Regions from separate parts of the Virgibacillus sp. LDC1 genome, predicted to be linked through region 1. Evidence: riboswitches for the same ligand, from Rfam matches in the RefSeq annotation. Region 1 holds a riboswitch; the other holds the start of a gene.

Region 1 (10,788 bases):
GGGTTTGCGGCTCGGGTATACGGCCGCGCATCCCGATGTGATACGCAAGATGGCAGGCAAGCAGGTGACATGGAGCGTCAATGGACTGGCGCTGCTTGCAGGAGAGGCATGTCTTGGCAGCGGGAGGGACTACGAGCAGAATACGCTGCATTTGATTCGCGCAGAGCGCGAGAAGCTCATACGGGGTGTACGAGCGCTGGGGCTTGACGTTACGCCGGGGGAGGCCAATTTTCTACTCATGGAGCTTCCGCGGCCCTGGAATGCCGAGATGTTTCAGTCGGAGATGGGGAGACGCGGCGTGCTTGTCCGCAGCTGCGCCATGTACCCGGGCCTCGGTGAGCGTCATATCCGGCTGGCCGTTAAACATGTTGAAGATAACGACAGGCTGCTTGCCATTATGGCGGAGGTTTTTGGGATTTGTTCTGAAGAAGAAGCAACCTAGGATATCAAGCGGCAAATGAGTTTGGGATCAGGCAGATTTAGATCATAGAGAGCAGGGAGAGAGAAGCATGGCCGTACCTTTTCTGAAAGGCAAGAATCACTTATATCGTTCGAATGCGTGGCAAGGAGCGGTGGTGTCCCTCGAATCGGAGCAGGAACAGCCGCATATCCGCATATCGCTTCCGGAGCCGGCTGCGTTTATTAGCAGCGCCATATATGGCGGCGGATTCGTGCGTTTGGATCATATCGTGAACCGTTATGTGGACCGGCATTATGATTGCAGCGACCCCGTGAACGATATGTTTAACTTTATGGGTGCTCACGGTTATCCGGCTGAATCCACAGCTGGATTGATGACGGCGGTAAACCTGAAATATGCCTCCATCCGGGAAGAGCGGAGTGAACAAGTTTCCATCCTTTGCTGCACCACCGCCGGCGTGGGCAATGCAGCCCGTGCCGGGTCGAGTCGAACGACCTTTGCGGCTTACCAGCCGGGCACGATTAATATTATGCTGCTGATCGACGGGATGATGACGCCGGCATGCATGCTGAACGCCGTGTTGACCGCGACGGAAGCGAAGGCCGCCGCGCTGTATGACCTGGGCGTGAAAGATCATGAAACCGGAGCCGTCGCGACCGGGACGACAACGGACGCCATGGTCCTTGGGGTCAGCGGCAATACAGCCTATGGCGTAAATCACCATTATGCCGGAACCGCAACCGATCTGGGCGGCATGATCGGCCGCCTTGTCTACGAGAGTGTTACGGAAAGCATTGCCGCCGAAAGAGAGGACCGGATATGACCGTCGTGTGGGTCATTTGGGCTGCGGTCGTGCTGGACCTGCTGATCGGAGATCCGAGATGGCTCCCCCATCCCGTCATTGGCATGGGGAAAGCCATCCGCCGGGTTGAAGGCTGGATTCGCCATTGGGCGACTTCCGCTCAGAGCCTGAAGCGGGCGGGGATACTGCTGCCGGTGATCGTGGCCGGCGGCTCCTTCGTGCTGGCGTGGCTGCTGCTGGAGCTGTGCGCGGCGATTCATCCTTGGCTTGCGTGGGGGGTGGAGATCGTGCTTATTGCGACTACGATTGCCATCAAGGGGCTGCGAGGGGCAGGATTGGAGGTCTACGGCCATCTTCGCTCCGGCCATATCGCGGAGGCCCGGCGCGCGCTCAGCATGGTTGTCGGGAGAGACACCGGCCATCTGGATGAGCCGGAGATTGTGCGGGGAACGGTGGAGACGGTTGCGGAGAATATCGTGGATGCGGTCATCGCTCCGCTGTTTTTTGCCCTGATCGGGGGAGCGCCGCTGGCGATGGCCTATCGGGCCGTAAACACGCTCGACTCCATGGTCGGTTATAAAAACGAGAAATACCAGCATATCGGCTGGGCATCCGCAAGGCTGGACGATATGGCCAATTGGATACCGGCACGCCTGACCGCAGGGCTGTTGACCATGGTAGCTGCGATGTTTTCGCTGCAATGGAAAAAAGCGATCAAGATGGTCAGAAGAGATGCGCGAAAGCACCCCAGCCCGAACAGCGGCTTCCCGGAATCAGCCGTTGCCGGTGCTCTGGGCATTCGTCTGGGAGGCGAGAATTCCTATCAGGGTATCATCTCGTTCCGGGCTTACATGGGGGATGCTGATCGCCCGCTTGAAGCGGAGGATATCCGGGTGACCAACCGTTTGCTGCTGGGCGTATCGGTTTTGTTTACGTTACTGGGTACCGTTGTGCTCGGACTTGTTGCTGCATCAGGAGGAAGGCTGTGGATATGAGGATTACCCTGCATCTGGTCCGTCATGGCCGCACGCTGTGGAACGAGGAGCGCCGTTATCTCGGTCACGAGGATCAAGGGATTCTGAGGGAAGGCAGACAGCAGCTCCTCCCGCTGCGGGAAAGGTTTTTTACCGGGCAGTTTGTCCGGATCTATTGCAGCGATCTCCTTCGATGCAGGCAGACGCTGAATGTTATCCTATCGGATTCAACAATGGCTGCTATTCCTGATGATGAAGCTTTGGGCAGGTTTATACCGGGTGTCGAGTATGATCCGCGCCTGCGCGAGCTTGACTTCGGGGATTGGGAAGGGAACACCTACGAGGATTTGAAGTCGGATACCTCCTATCGACGCTGGATTGATAACCCTGCAGAAGTTACGCCGCCGAATGGGGAGAGCTGGGAAGCGTTCCGTTCCCGGGTTCAGGCATTTTTGACCGGATTGTCTTTGGATTTGAAGGAACTGTTGCATGTGGAGGAAGATCCGGATACCCTTGTGCAGGCAGAGGCAGAGGCAGAGGCAGAGGCAGAGGCAGAGGCAGAGGCAGAGGCAGAGGCAGAGGCAGAGGCAGAGGCAGAGGCAGAGGCTGCTGGCTACGGCCTGGGAACACAGAGAGCGGGGCTTGATGTGCTTGTGGTCACCCATGGGGGCGTTATCCGGCAGATCGCCGCAGCCACCCTTCCGCATACGGAATTCTGGGGGACGCAGGTATCGCCGGGCGAGGAGCTCAAGCTGCAATTGACATGGGATGGAGAACGCTGGCAAGGCGTACGGGTAAGCGAATAAATGAAATCGTATGATATCGGTGCGGAATGGGCGATAACGGGATGAATCCGTATCCTGACGCATTTGAAACGACCGAAACTTTCGGTTGTAAGAGGAGGGTTTATCGCCTATAATCTTGGGCAGAGAAACCATGCTTGGCCTATCATACATAAATTCATATTATTTGCGAGGGTCCCGGACAGAAGGCGTTATTGTCTTTCTGCCGGGTTAATAGGGAAGCCGGTGCAAGTCCGGCACGGTCCCGCCACTGTGAAGCAGGGACTTCTCCATATGCCACTGAGCCATAGCGCTTGGGAAGGCGGAGAAGTCGTTACAGCCTGCAAGTCAGGAGACCTGCCCTCGGCGAATGAATGACGGTCCTTCGAGGAGAGGATTACGTTTGCCGAACCCATGCAGCATGTATGGGCGGAAGTTTAAGGCGCTATCTGTGAACGGTTATCCAGATGTCCTTATGTTAAAACGTAATCCCTGAGTCCTTGTTTACGAGGAGTCAGGGATTTTTGCTTCTTTTGGAGTATGACGATTGATGTTTTTCTCCCGGTAAGGATCAGTTGAAGGAATGTAGACTTGCAGCGCCAGGTTCTCAATTATGTATAGGGGGATTTCAAGAGATGAAAGCATTAAACAAAACATGGTCCGTACTTCTGGTAGCCATACTGATGGCCCTGGCCTTGGTCGGCTGTGGAGGCGAAGAAGCGGCGCCGAAGGATACAACGCCGCCTGCACAGCAGGAAGAGCAGAATAACGAAGCGCCGGCAAATTCCGGCGAAGAGCTTAAAACGGCGTATCCGCTGACCGTTAAGGATTCAACCGGGGTTGAAATGACGTTTGAGAAAGCTCCGGCCAAAGTTGCATCCCTGACACCGTCCGAGACGGAAAAACTGTTCGCCTTGGGCCTGGATGAGGAAATCGTTGGCGTGTCCGATAATGACGATTATCCGGAAGCGGCCAAATCCAAGCCTAAATTGGGCGGGTTTCAAGTGAATGAAGAGGCTATTATTGCAGCCGATGCCGATGTGGTATTTGCCGCTTCGATGAATGCCCAGAATGCCGAGAAATTGCGTGAGCTTGGCGTTACCCTGTTCGTCAATGATCCGAAAACCATTGATGCCGTGATGGAGAACATCGAACTGATCGGGCAAATTACCGACCGTCAAGCGGAGGCGAAAGCGGTCGTGGATCAGATGAAGCAGGAATTGGCTACCGTTACGGAAGCCGTGAAAGCCGTGAAGGATGAAGACAAGAAGAAAGTATACGTAGAATTCTCTCCGGGATGGACTGTCGGCAAGGGCGAGTTTATGGATGAGATCATCACCTTAGCTGGCGGCGTTAACGCAGCCGGCGATGCGGAAGGCTGGTTCGAAATCAGCGAGGAAAATATTATCGCTGCGAACCCCGATGTCATTTTGTACACGGACGATGTGGTAGATGAAGCAACCAAGAAAACATTGGATCAGCTGATTAAGGAGCGCGGCGGCTGGGATCAGATCGATGCCATCAAGAATGATCAGGTCATTTCCGTGGATGCGAACCTGCTGAGCCGTCCGGGTCCCCGTGTGACGCAAGGGTTGATTGAAGTGGCGAAGGCCGTTTATCCGGAACTGATGAATCCATGAGTAAAAAACTTGCAGGATTCGGTGCGGCCGGCATACTCCTATTACTGTTAACCTTGGTTGTCAGTCTCGGAATCGGCTCCGTGCACCTGCCTGTGAGAGAGATTGGGGCGATGCTGCTGCACCGGCTGCCGGGAATCGGCGATTCCATCGTTCCGGGCTGGGAAGCTTCCTCCGAGCAAATCCTCATGAAGGTGAGATTGCCGCGGATCCTGCTTGGGATGCTCGTTGGAGCCTCCCTGGCGGTGGCCGGAGCCGCCTTTCAAGGCGTACTTCGCAATCCGCTGGCGGATCCGTTTACGCTCGGTGTATCCTCGGGTGCTGCGCTTGGCGCAGCATCCCTGATTTTTTTCGGGATGGAATATTCCTTTGCCGGAGGTTACACGCTGCCGCTTGTAGCGTTTATGACCGGAGCAGGCACCCTATGGGCCGTTCTGCTGTTGGCAAGGGATCAAGGAAAACTGCCGATCCACGGGCTCATTCTGTCCGGTGTGGTGATGCAGTCGTTTCTGGGCGCCGTCGTTTCCTTTTTGACGGTCATGTCCAAAGATACGGTAAACCAGATCCTGTACTGGACGATGGGGAGCCTGAGCATGCGTGGATGGTCGTATACGGCCATCCTTTTCCCGTATTTTATCGCAGGTTTTATATACTTATGGAGCAGGTCGCGGGCGCTTAATATTTTGTCGCTGGGGGAACGGCAGGCCGCCCATATGGGCTTGAATGTGGATCGGCTGAAGACCAGCGTGCTCATCGTGGCTACCCTGCTTGCCGCCGCAGCCGTGTCGGTCTCCGGCGTGATTGGATTCGTGGGACTTGTGGTACCGCATATGATCCGGCTGATCACCGGCTCCGATTATCGCGTCATTGTTCCACTGTCGGCTCTGGGCGGCGCGATATTCATGGTCTGGTGCGATACGGCGGCACGGTCCGTGCTGGCACCAACGGAAATACCGCTCGGTGTGGTTACGGCATTCATAGGCGCTCCATTCTTTGCGTTTTTGCTATACCGGAACAAAAAACGGCGCAGGGAGGGTTTATCATGATTACAGCTCAAGGACTTGGCAAAGCCTATGGCAAGGTGCCGATTCTTGAAGGCGTGGACCTTCATATTGCCGAAGGGGAATGGTGGGGAATCATCGGTCCGAACGGAAGTGGTAAGTCTACCCTCATGCAGCTGTTATCCGGTGTGGAGAGCCCTACGAAAGGAAGCGTGACGCTTCGGGGGAAGGAGCTTGGACACTATAATCGAAAGGCACTGGCCCGGATCGTGGCGGTGCTTCAGCAGGAAGGGCTTGATCCTACCGATTTTACCGTCCGGGAAGTGCTGGAGATGGGAAGATTCCCATTCCTGAACTGGCTTGGCCGTGAAGATAAGGATGCAGCACCGCTCATTGAGGCCGTTATCCGAAAGCTGGATCTGCATGGTCTGGAGGAACGGCGGCTTACCGAGTTAAGCGGCGGTCAACGCCAGCGTGTAGCACTTGGCAAGGTAATGGTCCAGGAGCCTTCGCTGCTGATGCTGGATGAACCGACGACCTATCTGGATATCCGCTATCAGCTACAATTCATGGATATGGTGGCGGAGTGGCGGAACTCGTCCGGGATTACGGTGATCAGCGTACTGCATGATCTGAATCTGGCAGCTCAATTTTGCGACAAACTGCTGGTGCTTGATCAGGGAAAGATCGCGGGGGTTGGCAAGCCGGAGGAAGTTTTGACAGCGGCGTATATACGCCAAATCTTCCGGGTGGAGCCCTCGATTGTCGCCCATCCCGAGAATGGTGCTCCGCAGGTGCTGTTAACGGCGAATAGCACGTGGTCCTGACCGATGTTGCTGCATGTTCCGCTGGGGATGTAAGATTTAGGAACAAGATATGAGGAGGTCGTTTCATTGACGGATACAATCGTGAATCGTTTAAATCGCATCATGGCAAACATTAAACCGCTGAGTGTGGAGGTGCAGAACGAAACAGCCGCTTATTTGGATACGCTGACGAAGCCTCCGGGCAGTCTGGGCAAGCTGGAGTCGCTAGCGATCCAATTAGCGGGGATCACAAGGAATTTGAAGCCGTCGTTCACCCAAAAATCCGTCGTTGTCATGGCTGGTGATCATGGAGTCTGTGAAGAAGGAGTCAGCGCATTTCCGGCTGAGGTAACGCCCCAGATGGTCATGAACTTCCTGAATGGAGGAGCGGCTGTGAATGTGCTGGCCCGTCAGGCGGGGGCAGACGTGCATTGTGTGGACATCGGTGTTGCGATCGAGCTGAACCATGAGAAGCTGATGTCGCGGAATGTTGGCAGAGGAACCGCCAATATGGCCAAAGGGCCCGCGATGACAAAGGAAGCGGCGCTGCTGTCCATTGTAACTGGTGCTGAGGTAGCTGCCGAGTTGGTATCGCAAGGAACGCAAATGTTCGTGACCGGGGAGATGGGCATTGGGAACACGACACCGAGTGCGGCGATCTTCTCCGTTCTGTCCGGCAAACAGCCATCTGAAGTCGTGGGCAGGGGAACCGGCGTAACCGATGAACGGCTGCTACATAAGATTCGAGTTGTGGAACAGGCTATACAAGTTAATAGACCTCATGCCGATGATCCCCTCGACGTGCTCGCCAAAGTTGGAGGTTATGAAATCGGCGGGTTGGCTGGACTGATTCTGGGTGCGGCTGCCCATGGTTGTCCCGTTATCATTGACGGCTTCATATCCAGTGCGGCGGCGCTGGTTGCCAAATGCCTCTGTCCGGACGCCCTCTCCTATATGATTGCCTCTCATGTTTCGCATGAACAGGCGCATGTTCTTCTGTTGAAAGAGCTGGGGCTGCATCCGATGCTGCAAATGGACATGCGTCTTGGCGAGGGTACAGGCGGAGTACTGTGCCTGCATCTGGTCGAGGCGGCGTGCCGGATCATGAATGAGATGGCGACGTTTGAGAGCGCCGGAATCAGCGGAGGGGCCATATGAGTCATCGTGGAAGCGTGTTGGTAACGGGTGGGGCCAGAAGCGGAAAGAGCTCATTCGCGGAGAAGCTGTGCATGAAGCGCTCGGAGTCCGGAACGTACGTGGCGACTGCGCAAGCCTATGACGATGAGATGAGGGAGCGGATCCGAATTCATCAAGACCGTCGGCATGATTCCGCCTACGGTTGGGAGACGGTCGAGGAGCCTGTCGCCCTGCCGGAACTGCTGGATACGCTGGGCCAATCCCAACCTGATGCCCCTGCGGTGGTAGTGGACTGCCTGACGCTGTGGCTTACGAACGTGCTGCTGCAAGCCGAGCCTGAAGGAAGTGCCGCAATGGAAGAACGGCTGGGACTTCAAATCGGCAGACTGGCAAGAGCGGTGCAGGGTTATCCGGGAATGGTCATTCTGGTAACAAATGAAGTGGGGTCGGGGATTGTTCCGGAATACCCGCTAGGCCGAATATATCGCGACTGGGCAGGGATTATGAATCAGAGGCTGGCCCAGGCATGTGATGAAGTGTTTTTGGTGACTGCGGGAATTCCGATGGAAATCAAGAGCAGGGAGTATCGCATATGAGCAAGATGATCGAAGCGGCTGCGGCCGCTTTTCAATTTCTATCGAGGCTGCCGGTGCGGAGGGAAATTCCTTTTACGCCGGAAGTGCAGCAACGGAGCGTCATTTTTTATCCATTGGTAGGGGCGGTTATCGGTATTATCGTTGCCGGATTGGGACTGGGCCTAAGCTTTGTGCTGCCTTCTTTTCCTGCTGCCGTCATTCTGCTGGTTGTATGGGTAGCGCTGACGGGAGGGCTGCACCTCGATGGCTGGATGGATAGTGCTGATGCGCTGCTCAGCCATCGTTCGCGTGAGAAGATGCTGGAAATCATGAAGGATAGCCGTGTAGGTGCGATGGGGGTCATGGCGTGTATGCTGCTGCTCCTTCTGAAAGCTTCCTTGATCATGTCTGTGTGGGATTTGTCAGCCGGGGCATGGAAACAAGAGGCATGGCTGCTGGTGCTCGCTCCCGTTTGGAGTCGCTGGTTTATGGTCCACGCGATGTACCGCTGGCCGATGGCACGGGGGAGCGAGGGTCTTGCCGCTCTATTTCACGGATTGACCGCCGGAAGGAGATCGATGGCAGGCGTAATGGCCGCCCTGTTAACGCTAGTTATTGTAGGTTTGCTATGGATCACGGCAGGCGAGACTAATCTGGGGATGATTGAAATCGGAGGAACCCTTGTCATACCCATCATCGCCTGGGCGACTGGAAGTTTAACGGCAGAACGGATGAGCCGAAGACTTGGAGGACTGACGGGAGATACTTATGGAGCGCTCAATGAACTGATTGAGACGGTTGTGTTAATATTTGTGGTTCTCCTTTTGAAGTTTACATGATATGATAGTAGAGTGATATCAGTGGTAATCCGATCAACATAGTCGACATAATCCGCATCGATGGGAAACTAACGATTTTTGACAGGAATTTTCTCAATCGGGTAATGATATGTTTAGAGTGGGCTGTAATGGATATGAATACATACTAGCGCACTTATGACATGAGGATGGAGCACATATATCCTTATTTAAAGAATGGGAGGAATCATTAGGATGGAAACGCTTTGGGTTATCATCAATGTCCTTGTTCTGATTCTGCTGGTCGGTATTTTGTACTGGATGCAGAGAAAGCATTACTCGTTTACCAAACGCGTGTTTGCCGGACTTGGATTGGGTGTGTTGTTCGGAGTGGCACTGCAGCTCATCTATACTTCGACCTCCGATGTGGTGGTGAAATCCACCGATTGGTTTAATCTGATAGGATACGGTTACGTTAGACTTCTGCAAATGATGGTCATTCCGCTTATCATGGTGTCGATCATATCGGCCATCATGAAGCTGAAGGGCGGAAAGAATCTGGGCAAAATGAGCGGGCTTATCATTACGGTGCTGCTTCTGACGACAGCCGTAGCCGCTGCTGTCGGGATTACGACCGCGCTGGCCTTCGATTTGTCCGCGGTGAATATCCAGGGCGGTGCTGCGGAGGAGCAGCAGGGTGCCCTGCTGCAAGAGCGGCTCGGGGATGTTGAGGGCCGTACGCTGCCCCAGCAGATCCTGGATTTCATTCCGAGCAATCCGTTTGCCGACATGACGGGGGCACGAAGAACTTCGACGATTGCGGTCGTCATTTTCTCGGCCTTCATCGGGATCGCCGTTCTCGGGTTGGACCGAAAAAACAAGGAGCAGGCGGAAACGTTCCGCAACATGATCTCTGCGGTCTACGGCGTGGTTATGCGCATTGTGACGCTGGTGCTTCGTCTGACGCCTTACGGGATTCTGGCACTCATGGCCAAAACGATCGCCACGACCGATCTTGCGGTGATCATAAATCTGATCGATTTCGTCCTTGCTTCGTACGTGGCTTTGATCGCGATGTTCATTATCCATCTGGTGCTGCTGGCGATATTCGGGTTCAACCCGTTCAAATACGTCAAGAAGGTGTTCCCGACGCTGACCTTTGCCTTTACTTCGCGTTCCAGCGCGGCCACGATCCCGCTTAACGTGCAGACCCAGAACAAAAAGCTGGGCGTCTCGGAAGGCATCGCGAACCTATCGGCATCGTTTGGCGCCACGATTGGGCAGAACGGCTGCGCGGGCATTTATCCTGCCATGCTGGCCGTCATGATTGCGCCGACAGCCGGCGTGGACCCGACCTCATGGTCGTTCATCCTTACCCTGATCGTGGTCGTGATGATCAGTTCCTTCGGTGTGGCGGGTGTCGGAGGCGGAGCTACCTTCGCATCGCTCATCGTGCTCTCCACGATGAACCTGCCGGTTGCCTTGGCGGGCCTGTTAATTTCCGTCGAGCCGCTGATCGATATGGGACGGACGGCACTGAACGTGAATGACTCCATGACAGCCGGCGTGATTACCGGGAAAGTCATGAATGAAGTGGATAAAGACGTGTACAACGACGACAACATTGAACTGGATATGGTTCAGGCATAACATATCCGTGGGAGCCATCTTGAAGGCATTGTTTCTGCCGGAGGATGGCTCTTCTAGTACATAGAGAAAGCCCGAATACCGTATGTGAAACGGTAATTCGGGCTTTTTTCGTATGCTGAACATTGCATTATCCGAGGATGGTCAGTTCTTTCGGGAAAGAGGTCAACACCTCGACGCCATCCTTGGTTACGATCACATCGTCCTCG
Region 2 (10,788 bases), on a different contig from region 1:
GACCATAACGGAAAGGGCTATATGACCGAGGCGGTTCAATTGGTAGTGAAGTTTGCCTTTCAGGAATTGAAGTTTCACCGGATTGAGGCCGGCGTGATGCCGCACAACCTGGGCTCGATCCAAGTGCTTTTGAAAGCCGGATTCCATAAGGAGGGCATTGCCAGGAAAAACGTAAAGATTAACGGAAAGTGGGAGGACCATCAGACGCTGGCTATTTTGAATGAAGCCGATGAGGAGCAGCGGTCTCCAATTCAGCGGTATAATCCGCGTGTTATCGCCCCGCCGATCGGGCCTTATACCCATGTAACACAGGTTTCGAGAGGGGCCGGGCTGGTGGTCTTCTCCGGTCAGGTGGGAACCGATAGGGAGGGGAACTTACCGGAAGATATGAAGCAGCAGGTGGAGAATACCTTGGCGAACATTGAGAGGTTATTGGCTGCGGAAGCGATGTCGGCGGATCATATCGTCAAAATCAACATTTGGGCGGCTCAGGAGGTCGACTGGGATCACTTCCACCAGGTATGGGAGAAATTCCACGGGGGAAAGGCGCCGGCCATGACGATGGCCTACGTGCCGGCACTGGCGATGCCGTCCATTCAGGTAGAGATCGAGGTATGGGCAGCCAAGGGGTAGCACTTATAAACCGTAAGTAAGAGAAATGGACTGTGGCCGATCATATGTAGTAATAAAAAAACCTCCGTGGATTCCTGTTAAGGGATCACGGAGGTTTGTGTTTATGGAGAGGAGCTTATAGATCGTCAAAACCGTTGTCGTCGCCAACTTTGCCGTAGTTACGGGATTTAGCTTCGAAGAAGTCGGTCTTCGTTGCGTTGAGGGCTTCATCGGAGAAAGGCTTGATCCACGGCATGCAGTTAACGTCCACGCCTTCGTAGGCTTTTTCCAGACCCATCATGGTGATGCGACGGTTTGCGATGTACTTGATGTAATCGCCCAATTCGTTCAGATCGATGCCGCGCACATTGCTGAGCGTGTAGTGGGCCCAGTTGGTTTCGAGCTCGACGGCACGGTCGATGGTGCGGTACAGGTAGTCGATGTTCTCTTTGGAGTTCAGCTCAGGGAAATCCTTGAGCAGCTGCTTGAACACTTCGGCGAAGAAGTAGCAGTGCTGGTTCTCATCACGCTGAATATAGGAGATCATCTGGCTGGTTGCCATCATCTTCTGGTCACGAGCCAAGTTGTAGAAGAAGGCAAACGTGCTGTAGAAGAAGATGCCTTCCAGGATCAGGTCCGCTACCATCGCTTCGAAGAAGGATTGCGGCGACGGATTGTCTCGGAAGTTCTGGTAAATGTTCGAGATGAACTGATTGCGCTCCAGAAGTACCGGATCATGCTTCCAGTATTCAAAGATTTCCTTCTGCTCTTGCTCCGACACGATGGAGGAAAGCACATAGGAATAGGATTGGTTGTGAACCACCTCTTGCTGACCGATGATGGCTGAGATGGCTTCGAGCGACGAATCGGTGAAATAACGCTTCACGTCGCTTACAAACATCGTCTGCATGGAATCCAGAACAGCGAGCAGGGAGATGTTGATCTTGAAGGTGCGCTGCTCTTCAGGGTCCAGGCGGGGGAACTGCTGGGCATCCTTGGACATCGGAATCTCGTCTGCGATCCAGTGGTTCAGCAGCAGGACCTTATACAGCTTATACATATGAGGCATCCGAATGTCGTTCCAGTTCAAGATCCCGGAGCATTCACCTTCAATGACGCGAGTGGAGCGGTTGGGTGCTTCGGTGTTAAATATCTTTTGCATTTGCATGCCGATTTTCTCTCCTTGTATATCATGATAGGGCGGCGAATAGGCAAAGCTGAGGGACAATTCCCAGCATATTCACGGGACGGGTATCCATCTCCAGCCGCTTGTTGTCCGCCCTTTGCCTGAATGTATTTTTAAGGTTGCAAAGGACTCCCAAATGCGGACGTAAACTCTTCCGATTGGATACCCTTACCCTTGTAGTCTTCTATTTAGAAAGCTTATCCACTCCTGCTATGCGGGGAACACCCGCATGCAGCCGTTTGATGCTTGTTTGCACCGCATGAGAAGCGATTCCCGAAGGGAGAGCGATCCACGCAGGCAGTAACTCAACAAAACGCACGAAGTAGCTCAGTAGTCCCGCACCGCATGAGAAGCGATTCCCAAGGGGAGAGCGATCCCAGCAGACAGCAGCTCAACCAAACGCATGAAGTAACACATGGTCCCTGCACCGCATGAGAAGCGATTCCCAAGGGGAGAGCGATCCCAGCAGACAGCAGCTCAACCAAACGCACGAAGTAACACATGGTCCCTGCACCGCATGAGAAGCGATTCCCAAGGGGAGAGCGATCCCAGCAGGCAGAAGCTCAACCAAACGCACGAAGTAACACATGGTCCCTGCACCGCATGAGAAGCGATTCCCAAGGGGAGAGCGATCCCAGCAGACAGCAGCTCAATTAAACGCACGAAGTAACACATGGTCCCTGCACCGCATGAGAAGCGATTCCCAAGGGGAGAGCGATCCCAGCAGACAGCAGCTCAATTAAACGCACGAAGTAACTCATTAGCCTCCGCACTACATTCCAGCGTTCCCGAAGGGAGAAAGCGCTCCTAGCCACCAGAGTAACGTAGAAGCGCCTCATTCACACCCTGCACACCTTGCGGGTGTCCAGAGGGCAGAGCCCTTGGGGCCCTCCCTTGGAAGGGAGGGTTTGGGTGGGTTCGAAATTAAAGGTTAGCTAGCACAGCTTTCGCACTCTTCAATCGTCAGCGCACGGCTGCGTACATAGTACGTGGACTTGATGCCGGCTTTCCAGGCATGCAGGTGCAGCTCCAGGAATTCCGAAGCCCGGATATCAGGGCGGACATACAGGTTAAAGCTTTGCGCCTGGTCAACGTGACGCTGACGGGCGGCAGCCATTTTGATGGACCAATGCTGGTCGATCAAGAAAGCCGTTTTATAGTACCAGATCGTTTTTTCGGACAGATCCGGAGCCGGGTTAGCCACTTTATAGGTGGTTTTTTCTTCATAAGACAGAAGTTCGTACAATGGATCGATGCTCGCCGTGGAACCCGCGATGATCGAAGTGGAGCCGTTCGGCGCGATGGCAAACAGCCATGCGTTACGGACACCGTTCGCTTGTACTTCTTGCTGCAATTCGCGCCATTGTTCGGTGGTTACGAATTTGCCTTCATGCTCGCCGTCGGTGTAACCGCGGAACGTGAAGTACTCGCCGCTCTCCCAGTCGGAGCCTTTGAACTTCGGATAGTGGCCTTTTTCCTTGGCCAGCTCCATGCTGGATTTAACGAGCAGGTAGTTGATGTGCTCATACAGGTTGTCATTATAGGCAACGGCTTCGTCGGATTCCCAGCGGATGCCTTCCAGCGCCAGCAAGTGGTGCAGACCAAAGGTACCGAGACCGACCGCACGATATTGGCTGTTGGTGTATTGAGCTTGCAGAACTTCAATATTGTTAATGTCGATGACGTTATCCAGCATGCGAACCTGGATCGGAACGAGACGCTCCAGCACACCGGCAGGTACAGCACGAGCCAAGTGGATGGAGTTCAGGTTGCAGACAACGAAATCGCCAGGGATTTTGGAAATCACGATCCGGGTTTGGCCGTCTTTCGTAACCAGCTCCTCTTGCTCAACGACCGTCGGAGATTGGTTCTGCATGATCTCGGTGCACAGGTTGGAAGAGTAGATCATGCCATGCGCAGAGTTCGGGTTCGCACGGTTGACCGTGTCGCGGTAGAACATGTACGGCGTGCCCGTCTCAAGCTGGGATTTCATGATGCGCTTCATAATGTCGATGGCTTGTACCGTAATGCGCGGCAGCAGCGGGTTCGCCACGGCTTCAGCATACTTTTGACGGAATTCGCCTTCGCCTTGACCTTGATCATAGAAGTCTTCCAAGCCCAGCGGACGGCCGTTCTCGTCTTTCCAGCCCATGATTTTCTTCACTTCATGCGGACAGAACAGGCTCCACTCTTCACGTGCTTCTACAGCCTCCATGAACAGGTCAGGCAGACATACACCGTGGAACACGTCATGTGCTCTCATGCGCTCGTCACCGTTGTTCAACTTCAGATCGAGGAAGGACAGGATGTCTTTGTGGAACACATCCAGGTAAACGGCGATGGCGCCTTTACGAGTTCCCAATTGGTCAACGCTAACAGCGGTGTTGTTCAACTGGCGAATCCAAGGGATAACGCCGGAGCTGGTGTTCTTGTGACCGCGGATGTCAGAGCCGCGTGCACGGACTTTACCGAGGTACACCCCGATGCCGCCGCCCATTTTGCTGAGACGGGCGATATCCGTGTTGGAATCGAAGATTCCTTCCAGGGAGTCGTCCACGGTATCGATGAAGCAGCTGGAAAGCTGACCGGCTACTTTTTTGCCTGCATTAGACATGGTCGGCGTAGCAGCCGTCATGTACAGGTTGCTCATGGCCCAGTAGGCTTCTTTGACAAGGTCAAGACGCTTGTCGGCAGGCTCGTTGTGCATGAGGAACATCGCGATGACCATATAGCGTTCTTGCGGAAGTTCCATGACGCGACCGTCAAAGTCGTTTGCCAGGTAACGCTCAGCCAGCGTCAACAGACCGATGTAATCAAACAGCAGATCGCGGCTTGGATCGATGCATTCGCCGAGTTCTTCGATTTGTTCTTTGGTGTAGCTGGTCAGAAGATCCTCGCGATAGATGCCTTTCTGTACAAGCTCCGTAATGAGCGGGTAGAAGGCACCGTACGGTTCCTCCGGATAGGCTTTGTATCGGCGGTTGGTGGCCGCTTTTTTATATAAAGAGGTCAGAAACGAACGCGCAGCTGCAAACTTCCAATTCGGTTCTTCCTTGGTTACAAGCTCAAGGGCGGACATCGTGAAGGCGCTGCTGATTTCTTCGCCGGTAACTTGCTCACCGCGCAATTTGGCATTGACGCCGCGAAGCAGACGCTCCTTATCGAGCATGTCCAATCCTTTCAGAGTCCGGTCGGCATAGACGGAGAGACGAATTTCATCAAAGGCGAGCTGACGGTTGTTCGGTTTAACTACGAGCTGGGGCATGAATAAATTCCTCGCTTTCTTCGGGGGAAATATGAAAAAGGACATCAAAAAAACATTTTCTAAAACCCGCGGGCAGGCTTGAAAATGTCCGTGCGCTGTGATTCGAAAATGACGTTTGCCATAAGCCCGTGAACGGGCAAGATGTTATGTACAGACGCAAGTTTAACGAACACTTACCTAAAACCCCGTAGGTTGGTGTCTATCTGTATATAGGCAGGTCTCCTGACTTGGGCTTCTTCCCTCGACATTCCCTTCCCCGGGACCTTGCTCCGGTTCCTCGGTGGCATATGTCGTATGGGGATGGCTGATGGTTCATAAACAGCCTAAGAGCCCTTACAGTGGCGGGACCGTGATGGATTTACACCATGCTTCCCTATTAAGCCGGACTGCCTTATAGGTTGATCCGGCACCTACATACACTATATTTGGTTGTTGTTAATCTAATTTAACCCAATATATTGTGTTTGTAAACCATATTCTTAAAATTGAACGCAAAAAGAATTATAGCAAACGAGCGGTCATTGTGCCAGTTAAGAAACTGCCAAAAGGCCATAACATTTCCTGAATTGTGACCAAATGCGACCTTTTCTGCGCTGATACCACGTATATTATCGTTTTGACAAAATAAGATGTATTCGTATGGACGAGACGAGGAAGGAACACCATATCTTGTGTGAAGCTAAAGACGGACGGACTTTGATATGAAGGGCTAGAATTGATATGATAACTGTATCCGGAAGTTTAAAGCATTCCATAACAGATGAGATGGGAACGAGGGAGGTTTTAAAAGATGGCTATAGCGGAGGTAACGGTGATTCCGATCGGAACCGCAACAACGAGTTTGAGCTCTTATGTTGCCGAGATGCAGCGTATATTGAAACAGCAGGATGGAATATCCAATGAGCTGACTTCGATGAGTACCATCATCGAGGGAGAGCTCAACATGATCTGGCGGGCGATTGAGGCTTTGCATGAAGCGCCTTTTCTGTCCGGTGCCCAGCGCGTATCGACTTCCGTGAAGATCGACGACCGCAGGGACCAAGTTTCCTCGAGCAAACAGAAGATCCAGTCCGTGCAGGAGAAGTTAGGCGGGTAATGCCGCCATTTTCGGAGGATATTTCCGTAAGAATAGGACTTGCATTTTGTTGCTGAAGTATTATAATAATTTTTGTTGTTTCGTGAGGAATAACATCGAACCACATTTGCTGGTGTAGCTCAGGGGTAGAGCAACGCACTCGTAATGCGTAGGTCGGGGGTTCAATTCCCTTCACCAGCATCTTTATAAACATAAGTACAGCGCGGCTTCCCGTTTTTTCGGGGCCGCGCTGTTTTTGTGATCATTGCTAAAGATAGTTTTAAATTCGCCTCCAAGAATGAATTTCCCGTAGCTTTTATATATTGATCAACCTTAGCAGTAGCAACTCAAAAATCTCTGGCAGAAAAACTCAGAATAAAAGCGAGCAGGAGCACTGCAAGCGCCGGGAATCATCCCGACGCTTGCGCATGCGTCTAGCTAGGGTAAGAAATCTTTTTTCTCCAGTGCATGGTCGACGATACGAATTTCGCTGATCCATCCGTTAAATACGCCGTCCAGCTTATTGGCATACTGGCTCGCGCCGATAATCCACGGTTTGCCGATCGTGGCAATGCCCCGCGGCTTCGTGTCGGGATTGCGCAATACTTCCACGCCGTCGATATACATCTTCGTTGATTGCCCGTCGTTGACCAGCGCGATATGGTGCCAGCTGTCGTCCATTTCCCAGGACCAACTCGTTTGCTCGCTTCCATAATTGAGCGGGAAGGACGCCCATTGAATTTCACGCAAGCTTGAGACAGCCAACGTTGCTAGCGGAGCCTCGGCGTCGCCTTCTTTCTTGCCAACGTCCTGTCCGGTGCCGTACCGGCCCAGAATGCCCATCCAGGAATGCTTGTCGGCTTCAAAATCAGGCCCGATCTTCACGACCGCTTCAATCGTATATCCGTTCGGGAATGTCAATGCATTGATAGGTGCTTGATCGGACGTTTGCAAATACGAGCCTTTCTCTTCCGATTTGTTGTTGAAGAAGCGAATGCCCGAATTGCTTTGCGGATTTTGCGCATTTCCTTTGTACCAGACCAAATCGCCTGGCTTGGCGTCGCCTTCGTCGATACGGTACAAATCGTTGCCTTTTCCGGAAAGATCTTTGACCGCTGCTCCCTTGCCTGCCACAGCTTGCCCTTCAGCGGCCGAACGGTTGTCCATTTGCCAGTAAGCGACTGTACCTTCTACTTTCGGTACTTCTTTATTGACAGAAATGATGGGCTGAAATCCGGAGAACCGTTCTTCAAAATCCATCGCGACTGTAAAATCGTTAAAATCGTCTACTAATCTCTCCTCATCGAACGGGGTTCTTTGTTTCTCCGGCATTCCCATAACCCATGGGGAGAAGGAGGATGTATGAATGCGGTTTTTCTCCATATCGAATTCAAATGTTCGTAACATTCCGTTGCCGCCATGGAAGGCGCTCTGATAATCAACGACCATCATAACGACGTCGTGACCTTTGTTATTTTTCTTGATCGTGTGAGCATAACCATGATGATGACCGTTTACGGTGAGGAAGATTTGATCGTTCTTCGCGATCAGCTTGTCCCATAGAAATTGCCCGTGATCTGTCATGACGGCTGATTTTTTGTCGTTGGAAATGTTCAGCAGTTGGTGGGTGAACACCATGACCGGGTACGTTGGATGTTTGTCGATTGCTTTTTGAGCCCACTTCAACGTCTCTTCGGACGCTCTCCAATCCAGGAAGAGTGCCATGTACTTTTTCCCGGCCCCATCAAAAATATAGTAGGAATTAAATCCGTTCTCAGAATGGCCGGTAAAACCCGGAATGTTCTTCATCCGGTCTGTCGAAAAATAGTTCAAAAACGGTTCCTTGGCCAAATCCCGCTCGTTGTCGTATTGCTGCGAGTTGAGCACGTCATGGTTTCCTGCCAAAAAACCGTACGAAAGCTTGGCTTTATCAAGTACTTTCATCGCTTCGTCGGCGTTGCGCCATTCGTAATCTTCATCAGCACGATCGACCAAATCTCCTAAATGTGCGGTGAAAACAATATTTTGTTTTTGCGCGTTCTTTGCAATCCAATTCGTTTGCGACAGCCAAAGCTCGTTTTTGTAGCGCGCATACTTTTGCGTATCCGGCAGTATGGCCATCTTGAAGCTATTGTCGATATCTGGGGAAGCGGCCGGACTTGCGGACGCTTCGAAACCGGACAGCAGTGCCGCAATCATCGTGACCGGCAACAGCAGCGCGAGTATTTTCTTGAATTTCTTCTTCATTTTGTCATATCCCTTCATCGATGTAATGGGTTGCGATAGGGACATTGTACTGAATGTGTGTTACCAGGATGTTAGGAGAGAAACCACTTTGTGTAAAGTGTGAATCATGGTCTGTGCTGATTGAATTTTCATTGGCAGTCAGCCATCTGTCGCTTCCAGTGCGGACCCATCGGCAGTATATCGATCTCGGGAAACGGCGAGGACCTGGACAAAACCGCCATATAAAAGATGCTCAAAGAACTATAACTAGAATTCCAGCCACGAATAAAATGGATCCCAGAATCAGCAGAGGAAGTCCACTGGATTTGATATATTGAACGTAGTCCGAACCTGGTTCAGACTCGTACTTTATTCTCCAGATTCTATATAAGGAACCCCATGTGGGTTTGCGTATTCGCAATAAACCACGTATAAGAAACACGACAGCAAACACGATAAGTACAAAACCAGACATATAATCCGCCCCTCACCAAAGGCTCAATGAAAATAAAATGGTATTCATCCCGATTCATTCGGATTGCCATTTCTTCGGAATATCTGAATATGAATAGACCAAGCCAGGTATGAATGGCACCGACGAACATGGTAAACCGTAGAATCAATCCCTTACACGACAATACGCAAATTTCAATTTCGGGGTTCCATTAAATGTAAAACAAGAGGCTTGTGCCTATGCTCAAAAGGTGACTTGAAACTGTATCTAGGCCCTTCAATATAGGCTCAAGCAAACACCGAATGCACCAGAGTGGAGTATCTTATATATTATACTCGTCCTTGCAGTAGGACTTACAGTTGCTTGCCTAATATAAGCGTGGAAGCATTAGTGGAAGGAATTGCTGCAGTTGCCTTCGCTGCAATGGATCACCGGGCTATTCAACAACCTACAAAGGCGGTGAATGATCGTGAAAAAGGTTTGGATTGACGCAGGGCATGGCGGGAAGGATTCCGGAGCAACCGGAAACGGCCTACAGGAGAAGGAAATCGTGTTAGCCGTATCTCTTGCTGTGAAGAAACGATTGGAAGCTGAATATGGCGATGTCCAAGTACTACTCTCCCGGTCTTCAGATGTGTTCCTTGAATTAGCCGAGCGGACTCGTAAGGCAAACGCCGCTGGTGCCGATATCCTAGTTAGCATCCATTGTAACGCGGGTGGCGGTGCCGGGGGCTTTGAGTCATATCGATATACCTCGGCAAACTCTGGTTCGGTAAAATTGCAGAATGTTATTCATACGGAGGTCATGAGTGCCATTAAACCCTTTGGAGTCATCGATCGGGGGGAGAAGGCCGCTAACTTGCATATGGTCCGTGAATCTAAGATGCCTGCTGTCTTAACCGAAAACTTGTTTATCGATGTGGCGGCTGATGCAGCCAAGCTTAAACGGCAGGATGTTATGGATTCTATTGTGCTCGGACATGTGAATGGCATTGCTAAGTATTTGGGGCTTCAGAAGAAAGAGGGGGCTGTTACGGTGGAGGATAAAGTAAATGTCATCGTAAACGGGAAGCAGATCGCGGATGGCAAGCTTGAGAATGGCGTGACCTATGTGCCGCTTCGGGCCATCGGTGAGGCATTAGGTGCCAAGGTGGTCTGGGATAACAAGACCAAGACGGCAACAGTTACAACCGAATAAAATACACCTGATAATTTTGAAATAGGAAGGAACAGTACTCCTCCATGCACATGCAAACCACCATTTGGTGGGGGGGAGTATATTTTGTGCCCCATCGAACAATTTATGTCCCTTTAATCATAATTTAAGCTCCCATTAATATTCGGAGTTTATGATAAAAGCACCCCTTAAAAAATATATCAGAAGCCCCTCTAACATTCGGTTAGAGGGGCTTCTTTGGTTATCTTCCCTCGCCTGTGCAAAGGCGGATGTTGGATTGAATATTTAGAGTCCCAGCCATTTCGTGATATAAGCGGATACGGCTAGCTCCTGAAAATCCTGCCAGCTGCGAAATGGGGTATGTTCAACGATAAATGGGTTAATCGTGTGTCCTTGTATGAATTCGTCAAACTCTTCATCTGTGCTTCCCTCATAACCTGCAGCTTTCAGCAAGTGACCGATCGAAGAAAACTTGGTATGTCTTTGAATAAATGATTCCGAGAACAGTTCTTCCACGGGCACTTCTTGTTTCATGTCCGAGAGCCTTGCGGCATTTTCGCGAATTTCTGATAGCTTCTCTTCATCCAGTCCGTCTAATCCACTGATCCCAGTATTCATTATGCCCACCTCCAAAAAGTTGCACGTCACTCTATTATACATATACGAGTATGCTGAATTATCGGATTCGCTTTTTTTTGAAGCAGGTATTGACTTGCTAGATTTATATAGGAAGAAAAGATGGAAATTCCCTAAAAAATGCTTTAAATCTTGCATAAGACAAAATGTCGAAATG

The links. Region 1 has a riboswitch for cobalamin ahead of OHJ21_RS18560 (ABC transporter substrate-binding protein). Riboswitches for the same ligand answer to the same signal wherever they lie in the genome.
Region 2: it holds a riboswitch for cobalamin, as region 1 does, so the genes downstream of both, OHJ21_RS23540 (ribonucleoside-diphosphate reductase subunit alpha) here and OHJ21_RS18560 (ABC transporter substrate-binding protein) in region 1, are expected to answer to the same signal.

Annotation. Positions count from the first base shown of each region.
Region 1 is NZ_JAOXLZ010000001.1:4,109,206-4,119,993, reverse strand. Features, by position in the region: gene cobD (threonine-phosphate decarboxylase CobD) at 1-442, shown strand, start outside; gene OHJ21_RS18575 (adenosylcobinamide amidohydrolase) at 510-1,244, shown strand; gene cbiB (adenosylcobinamide-phosphate synthase CbiB) at 1,241-2,218, shown strand; gene OHJ21_RS18565 (histidine phosphatase family protein) at 2,215-3,003, shown strand; cobalamin riboswitch at 3,156-3,358, shown strand; gene OHJ21_RS18560 (ABC transporter substrate-binding protein) at 3,615-4,619, shown strand; gene OHJ21_RS18555 (FecCD family ABC transporter permease) at 4,616-5,662, shown strand; gene OHJ21_RS18550 (ABC transporter ATP-binding protein) at 5,659-6,444, shown strand; gene cobT (nicotinate-nucleotide--dimethylbenzimidazole phosphoribosyltransferase) at 6,511-7,581, shown strand; gene cobU (bifunctional adenosylcobinamide kinase/adenosylcobinamide-phosphate guanylyltransferase) at 7,578-8,156, shown strand; gene cobS (adenosylcobinamide-GDP ribazoletransferase) at 8,153-8,974, shown strand; gene OHJ21_RS18530 (L-cystine transporter) at 9,188-10,582, shown strand; gene OHJ21_RS18525 (M24 family metallopeptidase) at 10,710-10,788, opposite strand, start outside.
Region 2 is NZ_JAOXLZ010000002.1:646,957-657,744, forward strand. Features, by position in the region: gene OHJ21_RS23530 (GNAT family N-acetyltransferase) at 1-633, shown strand, start outside; gene OHJ21_RS23535 (ribonucleotide-diphosphate reductase subunit beta) at 749-1,780, opposite strand; gene OHJ21_RS23540 (ribonucleoside-diphosphate reductase subunit alpha) at 2,730-5,063, opposite strand; cobalamin riboswitch at 5,259-5,492, opposite strand; gene OHJ21_RS23545 (MTH1187 family thiamine-binding protein) at 5,854-6,159, shown strand; tRNA gene OHJ21_RS23550 (tRNA-Thr) at 6,268-6,339, shown strand; gene OHJ21_RS23555 (laminin G domain-containing metallophosphoesterase family protein) at 6,577-8,385, opposite strand; gene OHJ21_RS23560 (N-acetylmuramoyl-L-alanine amidase) at 9,288-10,016, shown strand; gene OHJ21_RS23565 (hypothetical protein) at 10,281-10,613, opposite strand.